3 regions of the Pelagibaculum spongiae genome follow, and region 1 is predicted to be linked to each of the others. Evidence: predicted binding sites of a transcription regulator. Region 1 holds the regulator's gene; each other region holds the start of a gene.

Region 1 (8,331 bases):
CGGTTTTTCTGGCAAATGTTTATTGCTACCAGACCAGTTATTAAAATCAGATTAATTCTGATCTTCAGCCGGACTATCATCTTCAGCATCAACGTCACTTTCAAAAGCGCCTTGATCTTCTGATTGCGCAGTAAAGCCGCCTTCAAAAGAACCATGCTCTTGGCGAGGTTCACGAACTGCTGGATACGCCAGAATTTCTAAGTAGAAAGACTCTAGAGCCAACGACTCTACTTCATCGATACACTTGTTGATTGCCTTAAGATGGATCTCTTTTGCCTGCTCTTTATCATGACCGAACTTACAAGCGAACCCCCAATAATCTGCATCCGGTGGTAATTTTTTGTTGCGCTCGCGCTTGAGGTATTTTTTAACATCATGCTTAGCTGATTCGACCAAACGAGGATATTTAATTTTTTCATGGGTTAACTGAAATATTTTTTTCATAAATGCTCTGTAAAAACAATTCTTAATAGATAAACCAAAGCGAAAACCACTTCGACCTATAAAAAACAATGGCTAAAATCACTCAAATGTTAAAAGTGATTAGCTCTGTGGGCGAAACACATGAACATTTTCATGCCCCTGCTCTTTTAAATGCAAGGCATGTAATTGGCTCATTACGCCTTTTTCACAATAGAACAGATATTGCTTGGCCGGATCAAATTCGGTGACCTTGTTTTGAATATTGAAAAATGGAATTTCCAACAATTCAACACCCAATAACTCACCTTGGCCAGGTTCACTCACTAAGCTAGCGAATGACTTGGTTTCTATCTCATCTGGGTGGCGAATATCAACAATCACTGAACCTGCCAGTGCTTTTTGCTTCACTTCAACCTCAGGCTGCTCTTCAATATCTTTCAGCACATTATCGATTGACTGAACTACTGCATCTTCGATTGCCTTATCCAACACAGCAAAATCAAAGCGTTCTTCTTCAGCTTCAATTTTTGGCAAACGAGCACGCGTGGTTGGTTTTTTCGAAATCACACCACAATATTCAGGCATTTGACTGGCCATATCATGGGTGCCGATTTGACGAGAAATATCGATAATCTCTGGCTTGTCCATAGTCACTAATGGGCGTAGCACCAGTTTTTCAGAGACTCTCTCGATCACATTCAAGTTTGCTAAGGTTTGGCTGGACACTTGTGCGACCGATTCGCCGGTCACTATACAATCTAGCTTCAAACGATCTGCAATTTTATTGGCTGCCCGGTACATCATCCGCTTAAGGATCACACCCATTTGCGAATTTTCAACTCGAGTTAAAATCTCAGCGACTACACCTTCAAAAGGTACCGAAACAAACTTCACTCGATGCGAACTAGAGTACTTTTCCCATAATTGATGAGAAACCTGCTTAACACCAACTTCGTGAGCTCGGCCGCCAAGGTTGAAAAAGCAAAAATGCGTCTGCAAACCACGGCGGTTAACCAAATAACTGGCAACACCAGAATCAAAACCACCTGAAATCAGCGATAGCACAGCATCTTGAGTACCCAGCGGGAAACCACCCAAACCTGGCTGCTGCTGCTGAACCATAAAGCATTGCTGGCCAACAATTTCCATTTTGATCGTAATATCAGGTTTTTTCAGTTTAACACCAACCGCTTCGGTCAACTGATTTAAACCACCACCTACTTGGCGTTCAACATCAATGGAGCTAAAAGCGTGGTGATTACCAGTACGCTTCACCCGAAGGCAGAAGGTTTTTCCTTTGAGCACTTCGGTATAGTGCGGCAATGCAAGCTGCAAGATATCGTCGATGGTTTCAAAGTCATGCGGGAACACCCGCAGGAAACTTCCAATGCCTGGGGTGCAAGAAAGCACCTGCTCTGCGGCTTCCTGATGCTGTTCGACAACACCGTCAACATCGAGCCGATCCCAGTTACCAGAGACTTTGATTTCTGGGTCGATTCGCTTGAGCTGTACATTCAAATTGCTTTTCAGCTGTTGAATGAAACGCTTTCGAACCGGTTTACTTTTAATGGTTATCTCTGGAAATAGTTTGATCAGGTACTTCATGAATTATCCGCGGGCCTATGATTAGCCAATACAGGTGACAAGCAAGCGGGCGATTATAGCTAAAGCTGGGTCATGTCCCAAACTTCCCTTGATAAAAATAGACTCAACACAACTTTGCGCTCGACCCAACTACTGAATATAATAACAGCACTGTTTTAATACTCAGGTACCAACATGCTGAAGTTAACTCACAGGCAGCAGCAAATCCTTGATGTAATCAAGCAAAACCTTCAGCTGACTGGCTTCCCTCCAACCCGGGTTGAAATTGCCCAACATTTTGGTTTTCGTTCTGCCAATGCTGCAGAAGAACATTTAAAGGCTTTGGCTAAAAAAGGCGCTATCGAACTGTTGGCTGGCACATCTCGCGGCATTCGATTGTTGGGCGATCACCAACATGACCCAGACGAAACCTTACCATTAGTAGGCAAGGTTGCCGCAGGCCAGCCTATTTTGGCCGCTGAGCATGTCGAGCAAAGAATTCAAGTAAACCCTGGAGTATTTCGCTCAAAACCAGATTTTTTATTACGAGTAGAAGGCTTAAGCATGCAAGACATTGGCATTCTTGACGGTGACTTATTGGCAGTGCGCCAGGCTCAAACTGCACTCAATGGCCAAATTGTTGTCGCTCGTATTGAAGAAGATGTCACCGTAAAGCGATTTGAAAAAACCGGCAAGCAAATTTTACTGCACCCGGAAAACAAAGATTTCGATGTGATCAAGGTTTCCCCTAAAACCGCTTTTGCGATTGAAGGTATCGCAATTGGTGTGATCCGGGATTTCTCTTAATCGATTGAAGGTGTTTTTTAGGTTTACTAGTAGCGATAGGATAAATGATCTTATTGACAAGCTAAACTTCGAGCTAGTTAGAACAGAATAAGCAAAGCCACAGAAATCAAAAAGGCCGCATCTAGCGGCCTTTTTGGTTAAAAAATTAAGTTTTAATATTAAACAGTGACACCGTCACTCTAAACCATGAGATAGATTTTCTTTGGCTTGTCGCCATCCCACCATCCAGTTGTGTCGAACATTGACTGACCCAGCATACGGACAAGCTTCTTTGGACATACCGACCAAGCCTGCATGATACCCTTTACTCCAAGCTCTTTGCGTGCGATCCCGCTTATGTGTCTTCATGCTTTCCATTTCCTCCTCAGGGTTGGCATTAAACACGCATCAGGTCGTTTTGGTTTAGCTAGGTACAGCAATGTCACTTGTTATTGTTGTAGCGCTGGCAAACCACATTTACCCGATACAACTACCTCAAGGCAGCCTTTTAAAGTTAGACCAAACCTTGAGGTAGAAAAAACCGGCCAGCTATTGAGTGTTACATCATTTTAAAAATTTACGACGTCTCAAACAGACTGCCAACCAACCAGCAAAAATCATTAGCCCGCCTGCCGCGCCACCACCCGAATCATTTAGCGGCTTCTCCGGGACACACACTTGAGGTGCTGAAGGCGCAGTAGGGTCGTTGTCATTTGCACGGGTCAAACGAACGCTAAATACTTTGCCTTGTAAGCTGTCATCGGCTGCTGCAGTTGCCACAGCGGATGCATAAATCACTGGATTGCTACTATCGCCGACAATTTTATTGATGCCAGTAATCACAATTCCTTGGCTACAATCGATCAGATTCGATGCATCGAGCATGATTTCCACTGAATCGGTATTAACTACATCACTGCCAGCAGGAAAATATAAAAAGCCATGTCGCTCACTGCCGGTAGAAACTGAAGTTCTACGCACAACCGCGTTGCCACCGATAATACCGCTGTCACTAACCGCCGAAGCAGAAGAACTCAGATCTGTTTCAAGATAACCAAGACCTACCGCCGCTTCATTCGGGCTTGAGGTATCAAAGCTAATAGCTTCGGTCAATGTTGCAGAGACTTGGGAAGATCCTACGGCAATGCCGCCAGTATTTATTGCACTAAGACTGGTATCGTAATCTTCGTTATCTACCAGCGGCGCTACAATTCCGCTATCGCTATCGCCATCGGCTGCAATACCGGCAAAGGTCGTGCCGTGGCCATTTTGCGGATCTGTAGCATCAGTGATTCTAAACCAGAAGCCTCGTGCCCAACTTATGGTTGAATCACCCTCAGCACGAGAGAAATCTCCAACTCTGCCAACTACAACGGGTGCAGTACCGTCATCACTGACATCTAGTGCGAAGGAAAATTTATCCACATCATCAAACGCGATGGTTTGATAAGCACCTAAATCAAAAGCTTGGCGATTATTTGAGGGGTAAACTACTGCTCGTTGATGATCTGTAATCGTGCAATTGCTTAAAACATCAAGCAGACCACTATCATCCGCATCACTACAAGTCAGACTGCTTCTATCAACCGCTTCAAAATGACGAGACCAACCCACAATAACGCCGCCAGCATTAATCGCATTCGCCATGTTATCTTCATTACCCCAGCTCGTAAGAGTTGGCAATGCAGTGTTATTTAATTGCGCCCGAGTGGTTCGAGTAGCAGTATTTCTAATTGCTAGGCTCGGGCGAATCACCGCCTGCCCTGTTGGCCATTCACCTGCTGTCACATCAAAATGAGAATAACCGACTACTTCAATACCATTTGATGTATTGGCAATATCTCTGACAACATTTTCTACAAAATAACCTGTCGCTGCACTAGTTGCTTCAGTAATTGACAGGTCTGATGATTCAGCAGTTAATGGATCTTGAACTGCTGCAATAACCTCAACCCCTCTAACAGAGTCAGTCGTGAGTACGCCATTGAGCCCTCGAGCACAAAAAGCCGCTGTTGTAGTGAACTTAAAACGTACATCACGTGTTCGACAATTTCGAGATGCGGCACCATAAACTAGCCCAACCACCTGATCTGGTAGATTGTTTTGCACCAAAACACTATTAACTTGGAAGTTAAGGCCACCGTTACCTTTTTGAACGTCACTAAATTCGCTAGGAATTTGTAAAGGCTCAGCTTTGAAAACTGCAGCGTGGGCAGTCGCTGCTGCCATAGAAGTGATAAGCAATGAAGCTGGCACCAGCCATCCTGATTTGGACATAAACTCCTCAGAAAAATTAATCGCCGCATGCATGCGCAGCTTAGGGAGCTGTTATCTCAAATCGCTAAGCTTAAATCAATCAGGAAACCGGATAACGTTGACCGTAGATTACTTGTAATTGCTTGGCTTTTTCCTGTTGATCATCGGTCAAGCGATTAGATAGTAGAGAAATACCTTCCTGCGCTCTGGCATAGCCTCGCTCCAGTGCCAACAAATACAAAGCATTGGCTGATGAAAGATCGGTTGAACGACCTAATCCATAAATCATTAAACCCGCCAGACCAACCAATGCACGGCCATCACCTTGTCTGGCTGCACGGTCAAACCACAGCCAAGCCTTAAAATAATTTGGCTTATCTTTTTCAGGTTGCGAGTAGTAAATAGCCAGTTGATATTGTGAATCAGAATCTCCCGCTTCAGCGGCACGCAGCTTCCATTTTATGGCGCTTCGAACCAGCTTCGGATCCTTATTTTTTTCAAGAAGCTCAGACAATCTGGCCATTGCAGCCATATTGCCATTTTCGGCTAGTGCTTTTAGCCAAGCAAAGCCTTGTGCTCTAGATTTGGAATCTTTTCGTTTGAGTAGCAGCTGATATAGCTTTCGCGCAGCGGTTTGATCACCCTGCACTGCTGCCCGTTCTAACCAATATTGAAATTGCTTGACATCAACATCAACGCCGGTACCGGTTTCATACAAACCGGCCAAAACAACTTGAGCTTGTCGGTCGCCCATACTGGCCGCTTTAAAATACCAAGCGGCGGCAATTTGCAAATTCAAGTCAACACCTAAACCTGCCATATACGCCTTTGCCAGCATACGCATGGCAATCACATCGCCTGCTTTAGCATGATTAACCAAAGACGGCATAGCCCGCCGATAATCGTAAGCTTTATAAGCAGCTTGTGCTTCAGCTTGAGTCAACAACCCTTGCTGACAACCCACTGTCAAAAAACTCATCAAAATCAGGCAGGCCAGCCTTTTCATTTTATATTCGTCTCTTTACATAACTGCCTGGAGCAGCCTCCAGAGCTTTAAATTTTCCTGAACCAGGTATTCTGGCAGGTACTTTTTTACCGCGCTTTTCCGACGCCCAGATATCCCAATCGGTCCACCAAGAGCCTTCATTTTGCTGCGCATTTTCTAACCAATCATCTGGGCTGTCTGGTAATTCATCGCAAGTCTGAAAACCATACTTGTTATTTACTGGCGGATTGACGATACCAGCAATATGCCCCGAACCACCCAAAACAAATTTTACCGGACCCTGATGCAATTTGGCACCTGGGTAAGTCGACTGCCATTTGGCGATATGGTCATCGTGCGTCGACACAAAGTAAGCCGGAGTTTTAATCGTCGAAACATCAATTGCAACCCCTGCTAGCTCAACACCCTCTGAATCCTTAAAACAGTTTTCCATGTACATCTTTCGCAGATACCAAGTATGCATTTTTGCCGGCATATTGGTTGCATCTGAATTCCAGTAAAGCAGATCAAATGGGAAAGGCGTGTCACCACACAAGTAATTGGTGATGAAATAGCTCCAAATTAGATCATTCTCACGCAACATGTTGAAACTACCAGCCATTACACGGCCATTCATGTAGCCATCATCTGCTGCATTACTCTCAATTGAAGCCACCTGCTTCTCATCGATGAACACGCCTAGCTCGCCTGGATCACTAAAATCTATCAGCGTTGCCAAATAAGTAAGCGACTCCAGTTTATCCGCCTGACCCTTACTTTTTAACCAAGCGGCCGTTGCAGACAATAAAGTACCGCCGAGGCAATAACCGGTTGCCATCACTGGTTGGTCATTAGTGATTTGACGAATGGTATCAATCGCCGCCAAGGTGCCGTCAGTTAAATAATCATCAAAGGTTTTATCTTTGTGCTCAGCACCAGGATTAACCCATGAAATCATAAAAACGGTATAACCCTGATTCACTAGCCATTGCACGTAGGAATTTTTTGGTGACAAATCGAGGATGTAATATTTGTTAATCCACGGTGGAATAATCATTATCGGTTTTTGATAAACCGTTTTAGTGGTCGGTTTATATTGGATCAATTGCATCATGTCATTTTGAAAAACGACCGAACCTTCGGTAATGGCGACATTTTTGCCCAACTCAAACGCATCTAAGTCGGTCATGCGGATATCTAAACGACCGTTACCGCGCTCTAGATCTTGCAACATATGATCCAGACCACGAACTAGGTTTTCACCACGGCTTTCAATAGTGCGTTTTAAAACATCTGGATTGGTAGTAACAAAGTTGGTTGGCGACATGGCACCCACAAACTGGCGGGTGATAAATTCGAGCTTTTGGTGGTTCTTTTCATCCATTCCATCAACGGAATGAATCGATTTTTGAAAAAACTGCGATGTCAGCAAATAAGATTGTTTTATAAAATCAAATAGCGCGACTTCAGTCCATTCTTTGCCTTTAAAACGTCGGTCACCTTTTTTTGGCTCAACTACCGGCGAAGCTTGCTGGCCTATCATGCCAAACAACATATTGTGACAAAGCTGGGCGTAATTTTGCCAAAACTCTAACTGAGCATTTACCAACTTACTTGGGTCTTGAATCAGCTGTTCTGTCAGATCAAGGAAGGCACCGCCAATATTCATTACATCTGGCTCACCACCACCGACTGATTGTCGATCCATAAAATCTTTTACAATTCGCTGACTTCGGCGGGCAATATCATCAAAAATCTGAACTACATCAGCCTTTTCATCAAGACTTTCAGAGTCATGCTGCGTCTGAGCACTCATATGCATTTCCTTGTTGTTTTGCGTTACTTCCTTGCCCCTGATATTTGACTAAAATAATTCAAATCAAAAATTACTCTAATCATTGCACAGGGTTATCGCTGATAAAATAACAAAAAAGCCGCCCTGATGGCGGCTTTTTTTACCACTAAAACTTAAGCAGCTTTAGATGGTGCTTTTTTAGTAGCAGGTTTAACTGCAGCAGCGACTGCGCTTTGGCTTTCTTGTGCCATTTTCTCTAGCTCAGTTTTGAAAGAGGCGCCCATCTCAGCTAGTACCTTTGCATCATCGGCAACTTTTTTGCTAACAGTTTTCACAGCTTCAACTTGACCCGCTGCGTACTTTTGCATGCCTTCCAGATCTTGGATCTGAGTCGCAGCTTTCAATTGCTGAACACCCATTTCTGAATAGCTTTGCAAAGTAGCGAGTTGGAATTCAGCCAATCTTTCGATGCTTTCTACAGCCAGCTCATTCAAACGAGTCA
Region 2 (8,331 bases), on a different contig from region 1:
TTAAGACAACAAACAAGCCAATTGGAAATCAGAATCATGCGCATTTTTTTTATATTTAAGCGCTTTTTATTCTTAGCTTTGCTTTTTCCACTGAGCGCTTATGCAAGCGACAAGCTACTTGATGAAATCCCCGGCATTGTAGTCGACCAGACTATCACGGTATCTGGCCACCGATTTGCTGAGGCTTTTTCTATGCATCGCAGCTTCTACTTTCCACAGGCGCAAGCGGGATTAGTAATTAAAGAGCGGCCTTCTGCGCGTCGAGGCAATTTAATTTGGGTGGAATGGCAGCACAAAAGGCTAGTGCAAACGCTAGTATTTCCCTCCAGTAAAACCGAAGCCAGCGCATTACAGCTACTCAAACAGGCTCAACAAGCGATTAAGAAACACAAAATCCAACAATTATTACTCGGCCGAGATATTCAACAGCAAGATCTCGCCCAAGACGAATGGTAAAATTAAGAGATGATAACAATGAAAAATAGATCTCAGATTAAACAAAGGTTCGTTACACCTTTATTGGGCATTTCGCTACTAGGCTTTTTGGCTAGTGCTCAAGCAGGCCAATTAACCTGGCATCCGGTCAACCCGAACTTTGGCGGCAGTCCTTTAAATGGCTCCCAGCTATTAAGTAATGCTCAAGCGCAAAGTCGCCACAAATCTCCTAGCAGCAGTGGCTATAAACAACGATCTGCGCTGGATCGATTTACCGATTCATTAGAATCTAGACTACTTAGCCAGCTATTAACTGGCGTCGGTGATGGTAAAACGGGCAGTCTATCTACCGACGATTTTTTAGTCGCAATTGAAGAAATTGATGGCGTGCTGCAAGTTGTCGTCACAGACCTAGCCACCGACGAAACAACCATTATTGAAGTCAACGGCCTGATTTCAGATTAATCAGGTACGGAAATACTACCGATGAAAAATAAAACAATAACCATTATCAGTTTGGCTTTAGTATTGCTACTTGCAGGCTGTAGTTTTCAACCCGTTAAAAGCTTGGTTGGCCCTCCAATAACTGGCCCCCAGCGAGCAGAATTTAGTGAGACTAGAAAAAACTTACAACAACTGCCTTCGCCTCGCGGGAAAATCGTTGCTGCAATTTACAGTTTTCGCGACCAAACCGGGCAGTACCGGCCTTCTCCCGCTAGTAATTTTTCCACGGCAGTACCTCAAGGTGGCGCAGCTATTTTAGCATCTGCATTACAAGATTCTGGTTGGTTTATTCCATTAGAGCGCGAAGGGTTACAGAATTTATTAACTGAAAGAAAAATAATCCGTGCATCACAAAAAAAGCCTGATACACCTAATAATCATTCAGATACTCTTGCGCCGCTATTAGCCGCCAATGTTTTACTCGAAGGCGGAATTATTGGTTATGAGTCTAATACCAAAACCGGCGGAATAGGTGCTCGATACTTTGGAATTGGCGGCTTTGAAAAATACCAGTTAGATCAAGTAACGGTAAATATTCGTGCAATTGATATTCGTTCGGGGCAAATACTCAGCAGCGTAACGACCAGTAAGACTATTTTGTCCCGAGAGCTATCTGCCGGCGTTTATCGCTTTATTGACTATAAAAGACTGCTCGAAGCAGAAACCGGCTACACCACTAACGAACCCATTTTGGCTTGCTTGACACAAGCAATCGAACGAGCCGTTATAGAACTGGTTGCTGATGGTATTCAAAAAAATCTTTGGTCTTTGAAAAATTCTCAAGATAGCAATCACCCAACACTGACTTCCTACCTCGAAAACTCATAACTTAAATCAAAAAACGCACCCCCAAATGAGGGGTGCGTTAATTTTTAAAAAGCATAAATATTCATTCTTTAAATAAATTGAAAAACCTTTGTAATCAAACATCAAAACTCTGGTACTTTGGTACCAGCCCGCCTAGTACTTTGATTTTAATTTTAAGCATCTAGTTCGATATACACACACAATTAATGCGCCGAAAATATTCATATTCCCAGCCACCCACGCTGTAAAAAAATGACGCGCCAATCACCAGTAATTTTGCGAAATTTCATTGCAATACTGCTGTTACTAAATTGCATGATGTCAGCATATGCTCAAGATATCGACGCGGGAAGCGAATTAGGCAGCTCTAATTTTGCTGAGCTGTCTCAATCTGGAAATGACCATTTTATTCAATCTGGACAATTTGGTAGTAACCATATTCTTCAGGTCCAACAAAATTTTCAAAGCAATCATTTACAAAGCTTTCAAAATGGCAATAACCATCAAATTATTGCCTCAATGGACGGAATAAATAATGCAATAGCGGTGCAGCAATTTGGGGAAAGTCAATACGCAGAGCTTTATCAAAATGGACTTGAGAACCAAATTCTTTTGATTCAACAAGGCTATGCAAACAACACCAATATTTACCAACTTGGGCAAAACAATAGCGCTCAGGTCATGCAGCATGGAAATGAAAACCTTACTTCGATTCATCAAGAAGGTTATGGCCTGCAAGCAGTGGTTATTCAGACCGGATATGCACAGACCGCATCAGTTTGGCAATACAACTAAAAATCCCTCGATAATACAATGGAGAATCACCATGATTAGACTTACCGCAGTTGCTTCGGCAATTTTACTCGCAACTTCAGCACAAGCTGCTTCAGATAATAACAGTGCCAATGTCGATCAAAATGGCTCTGACCATACCACTATCATCACTCAAGTTTATGAAGCAAATGATAACAGCGCGGTAGTCAATCAGGCTGGTAGTCGCAGTCGCGCTGTTGTTATTCAGCAATCAGCATCAAACAACAATGCCAATATTGACCAAGATGGCGAATCCAATAACGGCGACATCGTACAAACCAGTGCTATAAATAACGGCGCTTCTGTCAATCAAAATGGTGCTAGCAACTCTGGCAGTATTTCTCAAACTAACCAGAACGATAGTAACGCGACAGCTACCACCGTCGGTGATAACAACCTCAACACAATTCATCAGTGGGATGGTGCTGAAAATACCGCTACCGCTAGCCAAACAGGTAATAATAACGACCTGCATCTTGATCAGTACAATGGTACTTACAACAGTGTTGGTACTGTGACTCAGTTGGGTGATGGCAACACTTCGCATACCCAGCAAGAAGGTAGCGATCTGAATTTGCAAGCGACTCAAACTGGCGACCAAAACAGAATTTATAGCAGCACTTGGCAAGATACTTATTCTGGTGGACAGCTGGGGCGTGATCAGCAAGCACTCATCACACAAACCGGTAATGAGAATGAGCTTCGCTTCAAACAAGAAGGTAATTTACAAAACCTGACGGTATCTCAAACCGGTAACAGTAACGACATGTTGGCAGAGCAAAGCGGCAGTGCTAACGATGCTACATTGTCTCAAAACGGCGTTCAAAATAATGCCACCGTCAATCAATCTGGTACGAATGCTGAAGCAATCACTAATCAGATTGGTAATAACAACGCTCTGAATTTGCAGCAATCTGGCGATTTAATGCTTGCCGATGTAAACCAAACCGGTGATTTGAACACTGCTGGCGTCACTCAAGATGGTGTTAATAACACAGCAGTTACCAACCAAATTGGCAACCAAAATGCTGTAACCTCATCACAAAACGGCACGGATCAAACAGCAAGCCTGACTCAATATGGCAATCTTAACAGCGTCACTGCCACTCAAACTGGCGAAAGAAATGCTGCAATTTCTTTCCAAGATGGTGATGCAAACTTGATTACGCTTGATCAAGCTGGAAACGATCATTCAGCTAGAATTACGCAAACTGGTTTAAACAACGAAGCAGATTTAGGCCAAGGCGGATCAACCCAGTCAGCTATTTTGGCTCAAAGCGGCAGCGATAACCTTGCAACTGTAACGCAAGCTGGAAACGACAACAGCGTCGATTACAGTCAAGCCGGCGATACAAACACTGCGAATATCGATCAAACGGGTTCTGAAAACATCATGACCGGTTACACCGTTGGTGATGATAACCTAGTGAATGTTTCGCAAAGCGGTGAGTTAAACGAAGCAGTCGTGCATTCATGGCCTGGCGCTAGCTTTGAAAGTGAAGTTGCTCTGACTCAGTCAGGCTTCTCTAACTTTGCCCATTTGGACCAAGCTGGAACCGGTCACTTAGTGACTGCAACGCAAAACGATAGCAGCAACTATATCTACAGCTTGCAGCAAGGTAGTGATAACACTGCGACAATCAATCAAGGCAGCAACTAATAACCTGTTGAAATAACAGTTTATTAAAAAAACAGGCTAGCAATTGCTAGCCTGTTTTATTTTACAGATGACAATAATTAACAATTAAAACAATAAATATAATTACCAACAAATAAGTCAACCAACCACCTTCCAGCACCACTCACTATAAAAATCATACAGTTAAACTAAAATATGACTGCATATTTTCAAATGAACATGAAAAAGCGACTAAGGTAACTTATAAGTTAATCAAAAAAAGTCACTGATCGTATGGATAAAAAACCATTTCTTATTATAAGTAATTTATTTACATTAATATCATTAGCAATTGTTTCATTCGCGAGCAGCGCAGTGTCAAACAAGTCTATTCCGACACCCGCTTATAATTACAAACACATCGTTCATTTTGGATTATTACGAGACAGCGTAGGTCTTGAAACAAATGCTCACGCAATTTCTTCTCCACAATCTAATCAGTATCAAGACTATTTAACAACTGGACAAACGGCTCAAAAATTCGGTAGCAGTAGCCAAAACATTCAACAAGTCGTTAATTACTTAGAATCGATTGCTGCAAAAAATATTGAAATCCACCCATCAAAAATTAGTATCTCGGCTGAATTTAATACCGCACAAATGCAACAGCATTTATGTGTCGACTCCAGTAAAAAACCTACGCAAAAAACTTGCACACCTGAGTCATTAGCCCCGTACATCAAAGAAATTGTATTAAATTATTTTTTACTTTCAGACCCAAGCAATGAAGAAAAAAACAATATAACGACAACAGCGAAACTTCAAAGCATCATCAATAAACCAACATGCGATGAAGCTAAAAACTTGCAGTCAGATAACGTTTTCTTACCCAAACAAATGATGACTGCTTTTGGTATCGATCAATTACATCAGCAGGGTTTTAAAGGTCAAGGCATGCGTGCTGCCATTTTATTAAGTGAAGTCATACCATCTCGGGCAGACAACGACACTTACCGTGATTGTTTTTCCATTACAGCAGATTATCGAGAATTAACAGAAACGCCCTATGGATTACCACTTAGCAATAACATAGAAGCACAAATAGATATTCAAACCATATTATCCATTGCACCTGAGATTGAGGAATTAACTTTTATTGGTACAGGTGTCATTGTTGGTGGTGGCGACCAAGTATGGCTGCTAAGCAAAGCAACTAATCCGGTAAATTTTCAACATGGCTTACCGCAAGTCATTAGTATTAGCCAAGGTTCTAGAGAATCTGATAATTCTGCTGACGAAATATCATTAGCCGAGTCATACGCTCAATTAGTCGCAGTAACAGGCAGCACTTTAATCGCAGCCAGTGGCGATTTTGGCTATCTCAACCAAAACTTTACTCCTGCGTTAGGCGCGGTTTACCCAGCATCTTCACCATGGACAACTTCTGTTGGCGGCATAGAAGCTCAACTCAACAATCAAGATCAAATCACATCGGTTGCGGTATGGCAAAAGACAAATAACGACGGTAGCGGCGGTGGGCCATCATCAATATTTAAGCGACCAAATTGGCAGAAAGGTCTTGGGGCATTTCCCGGCGAGCAGCGTCTCACTCCTGACATTGCTTATATCGCAAGTAATAGTTATATCTACTTTAACGGCGGTCATTGGTTAACTAACGGCGGCACTAGTGCCTCTGCACCATTTTTTGCCGGTGCAATATCTCTGGTTAATCAGCAATTAATATCAAAAAACAAAAAGCCATTAGGCGCATTAAATCCTCTGCTATACCAACTGGCTAACTCTTATTTATATGATGATATTTTTTATTCTGTGACACAGGGAACCAGCAATATACATGGTGATCTAGACCCAAACATTGGTGGCGCTTGCTATGGTTATAATCAAGCAACCGGACTTGGCGCAGTTAAAATTAACCGATTAATTGAACAATTAAATTAAGCCAACATTGATACATTTCGCACTTGAACTCGCTAGAAATAAACCTTACTAGCGGGCTCATTACAGATAGCTAATGTACGGTTAAGCATTCAATTTTAAGCCTACTGGATATATAATCAGTACCCGAGCTTCACCCCCAGGATATCGCAGTGGAAAAAATACTGGTTCGCGGCGCACGCACCCACAATCTGAAGAACATTAATATCGAGTTGCCTCGCGATCAGCTAATCGTGATCACCGGCCTGTCAGGCTCAGGCAAGTCTTCACTGGCTTTCGACACGCTATATGCTGAAGGACAACGTCGCTACGTCGAATCATTGTCGGCCTACGCACGCCAGTTTTTGTCGTTGATGGAAAAACCCGATGTTGACCATATCGAAGGTTTGTCTCCGGCGATCTCGATTGAGCAAAAATCCACTTCGCACAACCCGCGCTCCACTGTGGGCACGATTACCGAGATTTACGATTATTTACGGCTGTTATACGCCAGAGTCGGTATTCCCAGCTGCCCAGACCATAACATCGAGCTAAAAGCACAAACCATTTCGCAAATGGTTGACCAGCTAATGCAACTCCCCCAGGGAGAAAAAATTATGCTGCTAGCTCCGGTGATTCGTGATCGAAAAGGCGAGCACCAGCATATTCTGCGCGACCTACAAAGCCGCGGTTTTATTCGCGCCCGTATTGATGGTTTAGTGGTTGATCTAGCAGAACCGGTCACGCTAGATAAAAAACGCAAGCACACCATTGAAGCAGTGGTCGATCGTTTGAAAGTTAAGCCGGGCATGGAAATACGACTAGCAGAATCTATTGAAACTGCATTGGAGCTTTCCGATGGTTTATTACAAGTCGCCTTTATGGACGATGACAGCAAAGAACATTTGCTATTTTCAGCACGCTTCTCTTGCCCGAAATGTGGTTACAGCCTGACTGAACTTGAGCCAAGGTTATTCTCTTTTAACAATCCGGCAGGCGCTTGCCCAACTTGTGACGGCCTAGGAATAAAACAAGTCTTTGACCCATCGCGAGTGGTTCAAGATGCAAGCTTATCGCTAGGTGATGGCGCAATTCGCGGCTGGGATCGGAAAACCACCTATTATTTCCAAATGCTAAAAGCCCTGGCGACACATTTTAAATTTGATGTTGAAAAGCCATTTAACAGCCTGCCAGATGATATTCAGAAAAAAATACTTTATGGCTCTGAAGGCGAAGAAATTAAATTCAAATATCTAAATGATCGTGGTGACATTATTAATCGCTGTCATCCATTTGAAGGTATCATTCCCAACTTAGAGCGCCGCTACCGAGATACTGAATCTAACTCGGTACGGGAAGAGTTGAGTAAATACCAAAGCAACCACTCTTGTGACCATTGTGATGGCAGCCGCTTACGGGTTGAAGCTCGCAATGTTTTTATCGAGAAAAAAGCATTGCATAACATTACCGAATTGCCGATTGGCAAAGCCGGTGATTTTTTTGCTAATTTACATTTAACCGGGCAGCGTGGCGAAATAGCCGATAAAATTCTTAAAGAAATTAATGAACGACTCGGATTCTTAGTTAATGTCGGACTAGAATACTTAACCCTAGATCGCGGCGCTGATACCTTATCGGGCGGTGAAGCACAACGAATTCGCCTTGCCAGTCAAATTGGTGCTGGCCTAGTCGGCGTGATGTATGTACTGGACGAACCTTCAATTGGTTTACACCAGCGAGACAACGAACGCTTATTAAAAACCCTTACCCGCTTACGCGATTTGGGCAATACCGTAATCGTGGTCGAGCACGATGAAGATGCGATTCGCCAGGCAGATTATATTGTCGACATTGGCCCCGGCGCTGGTGTTCATGGTGGTGAAATTGTCGCTGAAGGGAAATTACCGGATATTTTGAATAATAAAAACTCGATGACCGGAAAGTTTCTTTCTGGCAAAGAAAAAATAGAAATACCCAAAGAATTTGTCATTGCTGACCCGAAACATCAATTAGTATTAAAAGGTGCCAGCGGCAATAACTTAAAAAATGTCGATCTAAAAATCCCACTGGGCTTAATGACCTGCATTACCGGTGTTTCTGGTTCGGGTAAATCGACCTTAATTAATAACACCCTTTATCCGTTAGCCGCCATCGAGCTAAACCGGGCAACCACATTGCAAGTCGCACCGAATAAGGGCATTAGCGGGCTAGAACTGCTA
Region 3 (8,331 bases), on a different contig from region 1:
AGCAAGAGCTCACCATGTGGTTAGCGGCTGAAAAATTAATTGAAGCCAAAGCATTAACAGCACGAGCCATTAAAGCCCTAAAAGGTTTCCTTGATTTGATCGAAGAACTTCGTGTTAATTGCGAAGGGGCCGAGCTGTATTTGCAAGCGGCAGAAGTGGTTGAAAACTCTGGTCTGCAAGCGCATTACCAAAAAGAAAAAGGCGAAAAAGGTCAGGCAAGAATTGAAAACCTACAGGAGCTGGTTAATGCCTGTCGTGGTTTTGATCCGGATTTAGCCAATGAAGAAGGCATGGAACTGGGTCCGCTTGATGCATTTTTAGCCCATGCGGCGTTAGAAGCGGGTGAAAGCCAAGCGGCCGATCATGATGATGCAGTTCAGTTAATGACCTTGCACTCGGCTAAAGGTTTGGAATTTCCAATTGTCTTTTTATGTGGACTGGAAGATGGCTTATTCCCACATAAAATGTCGTTGGACGATGGCAACCTCGATGAAGAACGGCGCTTGTGTTACGTCGGAATGACCCGGGCAATGCAAAAACTTAATTTAAGCTATGCCGAAATTCGTCGAATGTATGGACAGGAGAATTACACCTCGCCATCGCGCTTTATTCGTGAAATTCCTGCCGAGTTATTAAACGAAGTTCGACTGGGTGGCAGCGTGTCTAGGCCGGTGGTTAAGTCTTCGATGTTTGCACCGCAAGATACCGGCAGCGTCGCCTTAGGCAGCCGAGTAGCACATAAGAAATTTGGCGAAGGTACCGTGATTAATATTGAAGGCGATGGCCCTTCGGCGCGTATTCAAGTTAATTTCGATGATGCCGGTGATAAATGGTTAGTACTGTCTTACGCCAAGCTAGAAACTTTAAGTTAATGAAGTGCATGGCAGCTGTTATTGGTGTGAAAACTGATCAAACATAATAGCTGCCTGTATGGGCTATTTGAAAACCAGTCGCCGCAGTTAAACGGTGTGCTGGTTTTTTTGTAAAGATTGAATCGCTTGCTGTAGATATTTCGGTAGCATTCAAAACATGAAAAAAGTACTGGTTTTTATATTTTACATTCATCTATCAGAGCTAAAATTCCTCGAGTAAAACACAGATAAAATCAATCTTAGTTTTGATGATGGCTTTGTTATTAAATCACTAGCCAAATTGTTAATTCAAAAAAGCAAACCAGTACCATTTTTTATTGGCTAGTTTGGTTAAAACAGATCTTGCATCGAGATATTTCATTCGGTGATGTATCCCTTATACCCAAACCAGCCCTTTGAGGATTTTGGAGTGGATTGGGTATATCTCCCTTTATCGCCAAGCCGACAGTTGCTTTGATTACAACTGACGCTGATCAACCATTCGGTTAGTCTGCGCGTTATGCTGCAAACTGGCTTTTAAGTAGATAGCGCCATGCATTCAATAAAAATTCACCCGATTCATTTGCTGCAGCAACGGGCTGCTGAAACACCAGATAAGCCGGTGTTGCACTGGAAGTCCGATGGACAATGGCACCAGTGGAACTGGCGGGAGTTTTGGCAACGGGCTAATCAATTAGCCGGAGAGATGATCCGTTGTGGCCTAGAACCAGGCCAAATGATCGGTATTTATGCTTGGAACTCACCGCAATGGTTGTTGGTGGATGTTGCAGGCATGCTCGCCAGATTAGTTGTGGTGCCGATTTATCCAACCAGTACCACCGAACAAGCAGCACAGATTGCCGACGATTCTGGTATCCGCTGGTTGTTTACTGGCGTGCAACAAGAGTTTGATCGCGCCTTGCCATTGTTAGATGGTTGTGTCGAACAACTGGTGCCGATGTCTAAGGGCATCGATATTCGTTCGTGTCCGGCAGCACGTCCTCTAGGCAATTTAATCAGTCCCTTGAGCGAAGTATTACAAGAGCAAGTTGACCTGCGAATTGAGCAGGTGCAACTAAGTGATTTGGCTACTTTGATTTACACCTCAGGCACCACCGGTGTGCCAAAAGGCGTCATGCTGGATTTCGAAAACATGTCAGACAGTTTCGAAATGCACGACAAACGCTTAAAGGTTGGCAAAGAAGATTTAACTTTGAGTTTCTTGCCATTAAGCCATGTTTATGAACGTGCCTGGGCGCATTACATACTGACTTGTGGTGGCGAAGTAGCAACCTGTGCCGATCCGAAAAAAGTCGGTGAATTGCTGCCTGAAATTAAACCGACCACCATGTGCGCCGTGCCGCGCTTCCTTGAAAAAGTGTGTGATGGTATTCAGGCCAAAGCGTATAAAGCAGGTGGCTTGAAGATGCGTTTGTTCAAAAAAGCCATGGCTGATGGTTTGCTGCAGCTGGAGCATAAGCGCAAGGGTACTGTGGATAAAAAGCTTAATTTCAGATGTAAAATTTGGGACAAGCTAGTTTTTCAAAAAGTCCGACAAGCGCTTGGTGGCCGATTGAGAATGGTGCCATGTGGTGGTGCTCGATTGGACCCTGAAGTGCAATCATTCTTTATGGTGCTCGGTATTCCGGTAAAAATTGGTTATGGCTTGACGGAAACCCTAGCGACCGTTTGCTGTACCGATGACGGTAACTGGGAATCTGGTCATGTTGGTTTCCCATTGCCGGGAATAGACGTTCGTATCGGCGAAAATGACGAAATTATTGTTCGTGGCGGCAATGTAATGCGCGGCTATTTCAAGCGTAAAAATGCCACCGATGAAGTGATGAAGAATGACTGGTTCCATACCGGCGATTGCGGTTATTTCGACAAGCAGGGTCGATTGGTGTTAACCGATCGCATCAAGGAATTGATGAAAACTTCCGGCGGCAAATACATTGCACCGCAGCGTATTGAAGGTCAGGTTGCCCGTGGTGATCTGATCGAACAGGTGGCGATTATTGCCGAAGCGAGAAATTTTGTTTCTGCATTAATAGTACCGGCATGGGATTCGTTGGAAGATTACGCCAAGAGCGTTAATATCAAATATCATGATCGGCTAGAATTGCTAAAACATACTCATATTATGGATGTGATGGAGCAGCGATTAGAAGAGCTGCAAAAAGGTTTGGCGCGTTTTGAGAAAATTCGTAAATTCACCTTGGTTCCGCATGAGTTTTCAATTGAATTGGGTGAAATTACCCCAACGCTAAAACTTCGCCGTAAAGTGATCATGAAAAAATTCCGTAAGGAAATTGAGGCAATGTACGAAGGCGTTCGCTTTGATAGCAAGAGTAAAGATAAGACTAAAAACAAAACCGACCCAGATTTAGAGTAACGCTTAGCCAAAACTGAACGATAAATATTTGTACATATTATCGATCAATAATGAAAGCGCGGTTTACACTAAAAGGTGGAAGTGAAAACTAAAACTTTTACAATGTGTTATCTGGCGTTTAGATAATTAGCCCTATTTTTTTGGAGAAAGCCATGGATGGCGATCCAAGACAGGCATCAATCAGCCTGCCTGTTTTTCGTGCACTCACCGATAGTGCACCCTCTGTATGGCGTGAAGCATTGGAGCAAGCAATGTTGGCGCAACTCGATTCAATCATCATGGTACAAGATGCTTGGTCGGTTCTGACAGAAAACACGCCTTCAATTAATCAAAAACGTTGTTTTATAAGTAGCTTGTGGCGTGGCCAAGTATTTTCCTTGCACCTACCTGTTTTGTGCAAAAGAATTGAACAACAAATTCCGCTGGTAGATCAAAGCCAACAAAATCTACTGGAACAAGGGTTGCAGCTTTTAAGCCAGCTGGCAGTTCCGGTAAAACAAAAAACACCGCATCATAACTTTAATGAATTTGCATCAGCTTACTGTGGCGACCAAGTGTGGCAGTTGCCGCGCTATAGCACCGATGCTTCTGGGTTATTTGAATCATGGGGTGCGGGTAAGTTAGATATTTCACCATTAATAGAAGCGATGATGCTGACAGCCATGAATGAGTTGTGGAGCTTTGGTGAAAAAAGTTTTGCTGAACCCTTAATCTTCAAAGAAGCGGTTTTTAATGAAAAACTTACTGACGACTCGTCGAATGCTGAAAATCAGCAACTTCGATTGCCGCATCAATGGTTTGAACATTCCGCCGCCACTAATTTTCAATTAGCGATTGAAGCACTGCAATTAATTGCCAAGGCTTTGGATTGGCAGCCGGATGAAGAAGCGCTGAAGAAGCTTTGCCAAGGTTATATTCGCCGCAAGGCTGCGATTATGGCTTCGTTAATGGAAATGCTGCTACAACCACCAGAGTGGCTGGAACTGCAATTGGCCAAGCGTGCTTAATCCCAATTGAGCAGCTGACGAATTCTTCGGTGTAATTAAGGTATCGCTACGACTTAATCAGACATATTGAGGTGGCTTAGGTATAGATTTACAGTGATAGCGCTATAATGTGCGTCTTCTGAAGATGTAGATTGGCTTATGTTGAAGTTTCCTAAGATTGCCTTGGCTGTCGCTGTTGTAACAGCCACCGTCATGCTCACCAGTTGTGCTACCTCGCCTACCGGCAGAAAACAGTTCAAACTCTATTCCTCCCAGCAGCTGGCCGAGATCGCCACGGCGCAGTTCAGGCAGATGAAACAGCAACAGCCAATCAACAACGCTGCTAAAGATAACCAATATGTACAATGCATCGCCGATAAGTTGATTGCTCAATTACCACTGCCTTGGAGTCGCCAATCGTGGGAGGTGGTGGTTTTTGAATCAGACGATGTGAATGCTTTTGCCATGCCCGGTAATAAAATTGGCGTTTATGATGGCATGATCAACCTAGCAGAAAACCAACATCAACTGGCTGCGGTAATTGGCCATGAATTGGCGCATGTGCTGGCAGATCATTCCAATGAGCGCTTATCTTCACAAAGTTTGATTGGCTTTGGGGTAAAAATTGCCGAAAAGCAGGGCGGCAAGAGTCTCGCGCAAGGCGTTGGCACGGCGGCTAACTTATTAATTGCACTGCCGTATAGCCGGGTTAATGAAACCGAAGCAGATATTATTGGCTTGGATATTATGGCTAAAGCGGGTTTCCAGCCGCAACAAAGTGTTCGTTTATGGCAATTGATGTCGCAAAAATCCGGTGGAAAATCGGTGCCTGAATTGTTATCAACGCACCCGACCGATAAAAGTCGTATTGCTGATTTGCAAAAGCAAATGAATCAAGCAACAGCGCTTTATCGCCAAGCGAAAACCCAAGGTTATGCACCACATTGCAAAAAACCGTAGAAAACCGAATCAAAAAACCAAATTAAATAAATTTTTGTCAGTTATTAATTGGTTAAGTCAGCATTGAATGATAACTGGCTTATCTTATTGCAATGACAAAACAGAATTAGCTATTTAGACTGGCCGAATAAGTCGTTTCAAGGCTGCCAGTCCAGAGGAAAGATAATGCCTAAAGCATGCGATATAAAGCGCGGTGAAGTGGTTGATATTAATGGTCAGCCTTGTCAGTTAAAAGATATTACAGTGCACAGCCCATCAGCACGTGGCGCAGCAACTCTTTATAAGTGTCGTTTTACTGATCTGTTAAAAAAGCAAAAAGTCGATCAAACCTTCACCGGTGATGATTTTCTAAAGCCGATCGACACATCAAAAAAGCCGGTGCAGTTTTTATATAAAGAAGACGCCAGCTATGTATTGATGGACTTAGAAAGCTACGAGCAGTTTTATCTCGACGCTGAAGTACTGGGCGACCAGGCGCAGTGGTTGTCTGACACATTAGAAGGTATGTTCGGCTTATTAATTGAAGATCAACTAGTATCCATTGAGCTACCTAACTCGCTGGTGTTGGAAATTGTCGAAACTCCGCCAGCCATGAAAGGCTCCAGTCAGAATAAGCGCACCAAACCTGCTACGTTGGAAAATGGTGCTGTGGTTCAGGTGCCGGAATATATTTCAACCGGCGAGAAGATTAACGTCAATCCAGAGCTGCAGACGTTCTTGTCGAGAGCTTAGTGGGTTGATAAATTTCACATTGTAGATTTGATGAGTGTTAACGAAATCAGATATCTGGCAATAAATACCAAGGTGTCTGATTGCGCCTTTGGCTTATCAAACCTACATGTGTTGAGCTTTTGGGCAGGTTAATCATTCAAACCAAGTGCTGCGACTAAAGCTAATTTCGGTACTTTATCTTCTGCGTTTAGCCTGTCTTTTTTGATATTGCTGGCACAAATTAAAAATCATCTGGGGGGTCCATACCAAATGATGCCGATTGCCAAAACTAGTATGTTGATCAATGCCACCGGCACGTAGCACCCTAGCAACAATTGTTGAGCAGTTTTTACGTAACGTTCGGTAGTGTGCATCAGGTTTGGTTCGAATGCTGGCCCATTCTTCAATCATGGCTCGACAGTTCAAGCCAGACAGATTGTATGACCAAGGCTTTAAGAATTGTTTCGAAGCGCCTGCACCATGTTTAAAATGAAACATGTTTTTTAGAAATTTAAGGACTTGTTGATCCACTTGATCATCGTAATCCCATTCGGAGCACTCTAAACCTAAAAATCGATGGGCATAATTACCGTGTACAAGGCTTTCTATAACTTGTGGGTTATTTTGATCCAGCGATAGTAGCCTCCATTGTTCCTGGTGACTTATTTGCCCTAAAGAAACACGCTCACTTCTGTTATCTTCCATTAGTGAGATGTTCTTTTGGGCACCAAATTTCTTACCAGGTAAAATACTACTTTTTCCTGCATGGCCATCAGGCCACCAGCTGACATAGTTATGTAGTCGAGCGCTTTCATCATTTTCTAAAATTTGCATTGCTGCATGGCCGTAACTACCAATGTTTCCAAATAAATCACGCGTTTTATTAAATTGATCATAAGGCAACCAGACATAAACGGTTGCGGAAATTTGTTCTCTCGACATCGCCAACCTACAAAATTTTTATAATGATAAGGGGTATCATCAATGAAATTTTGTCGATTAGTTTTCGATTTAAAGATCTATGGCTAGATTGGCTAGATTAGCGAGCCTGTGTTTGTTTACAGTGATCGTTGGTTGGCGGTCACGCTGCTTCTATATAACAGCGAAGAGCTTTTAAATGTCTGATCACCCTCGAAAGATTATCCACTGCGATTGCGACTGCTTTTTTGCAGCGGTTGAGATTCGCGATAATCCTGAGCTACGTGCTTTGCCGGTGGCAATTGGCGGCAGTTCGGATCGGCGTGGGGTGATTTCGACCTGTAACTATGTAGCGAGAAAGTTTGGTATTCGTTCGGCAATGAATAGTGCCAAAGCGTTACAGCTGTGCCCGGATCTGATTATATTGCCGGGCAATATGGATAAGTACCGTGAAGCTTCGGTAAAGATTAACCGTATTTTTGAAGACTACACCGACTTAGTTGAACCCCTCTCTTTAGATGAAGCATTTCTCGATGTCAGCGAAAGCAATGCTTGCCACGGCAGCGCGACTTTAATCGCAGAAGAAATTCGCGCCCGAGTGCGTAAAGAAGTTGGCATTACAATTTCTGCCGGAGTAGCGCCGAATAAGTTTGTGGCCAAGGTGGCTTCTGACTGGAATAAGCCCGATGGCTTGTGTGTAGTGACCCCGGAAAAAGTCGATGCCTTTGTTAAGCAGCTTCCAATCGAGCGGATTTTCGGCGTCGGTAAAGTAACTGCTGGCAAATTGCATGCGATGGGCATTCTCAATTGCGGCGACCTGCGTGATTTTGAGCTGCCGGTGTTAACGGAGCGGTTCGGCCGATTTGGCTCACGACTACACCAATTGTGCCGCGGGATTGATGATCGACCGGTGCAAATTAGCCGGATTCATAAGTCGGTTAGCATTGAGCACACTTACCCCATTGATCTTTTAGGCGTTGAAAACTGTCTAGACCAATTGCCCGAACTATTAGAGCAATTGCACCGACGGTTGCGGCGATATCTAGAAAAAGACAGTGGCTATAAAATCAAAGGTCGCTTTGCCAAAGTACGTTTTAACGACTTCACCACCACCACGATTGAAAACCAGCTGCAAGAAGGCGAGCTTAAGCAATACCAGGTGTTAATTCGCCAAGGGCATGCTCGGGGTGAAAAACCGGTACGTTTGTTAGGCATTGGTGTGAGATTGGATGTTGATGATCAGCAAGCGCCCGAGCAGCTGACGTTGTTCACCTAGGTTGGATAAGCGTAGCGCCATCCGACGTCGTTATTCTCAGAAGGTTCTGATGCTTTTCTACGGATACAGGTGCTATTCGATGTTTTTCCTGCCAGAACCCTCTCTATAGAGAAAGATTCAAATTATCGGTAAGTTTATTGATCTTGAAAATCATCCGCTTAGCCTAAGAGGGGCTAAAACCCTCGGATTTTTTCATCTGAAGGGGTGACACGGCTTAGTGGATCTGTATAATGC

What was found. The regulator LexA, encoded in region 1, represses DNA repair genes until DNA is damaged. The targets are predictions, from matches to a motif close to TACTGTNTANNTANACAGTA.
Region 2: uvrA (excinuclease ABC subunit UvrA) is a predicted target of LexA. The motif match lies at 6,239-6,258, and genes of this name have one in related genera.
Region 3: dinB (DNA polymerase IV) is a predicted target of LexA. The motif match lies at 6,950-6,969, and genes of this name have one in related genera.

The regions. Positions count from the first base shown of each region.
Region 1 covers NZ_QDDL01000003.1:126,606-134,936, forward strand. The annotation lists gene DC094_RS09475 (DUF6172 family protein) at 52-444, opposite strand; gene thiI (tRNA uracil 4-sulfurtransferase ThiI) at 544-2,028, opposite strand; gene lexA (transcriptional repressor LexA) at 2,203-2,814, shown strand; gene rmf (ribosome modulation factor) at 2,989-3,162, opposite strand; gene DC094_RS09495 (hypothetical protein) at 3,358-5,070, opposite strand; gene DC094_RS09500 (tetratricopeptide repeat protein) at 5,150-6,055, opposite strand; gene DC094_RS09505 (PHA/PHB synthase family protein) at 6,057-7,850, opposite strand; gene DC094_RS09510 (phasin family protein) at 8,003-8,331, opposite strand, start outside.
Region 2 covers NZ_QDDL01000009.1:143,904-152,234, forward strand. The annotation lists gene DC094_RS17700 (helix-turn-helix transcriptional regulator) at 1-4, shown strand, start outside; gene DC094_RS17705 (CsgE family curli-type amyloid fiber assembly protein) at 37-456, shown strand; gene DC094_RS17710 (curli assembly protein CsgF) at 475-900, shown strand; gene DC094_RS17715 (CsgG/HfaB family protein) at 922-1,767, shown strand; gene DC094_RS17720 (hypothetical protein) at 1,999-2,541, shown strand; gene DC094_RS17725 (hypothetical protein) at 2,573-4,219, shown strand; gene DC094_RS17730 (S53 family peptidase) at 4,553-6,136, shown strand; gene uvrA (excinuclease ABC subunit UvrA) at 6,286-8,331, shown strand, end outside.
Region 3 covers NZ_QDDL01000014.1:41,224-49,554, forward strand. The annotation lists gene uvrD (DNA helicase II) at 1-872, shown strand, start outside; gene DC094_RS20405 (AMP-dependent synthetase/ligase) at 1,405-3,246, shown strand; gene DC094_RS20410 (hypothetical protein) at 3,399-4,253, shown strand; gene DC094_RS20415 (M48 family metallopeptidase) at 4,392-5,192, shown strand; gene efpL (elongation factor P-like protein EfpL) at 5,358-5,924, shown strand; gene DC094_RS20425 (hypothetical protein) at 6,099-6,845, opposite strand; gene dinB (DNA polymerase IV) at 7,021-8,097, shown strand.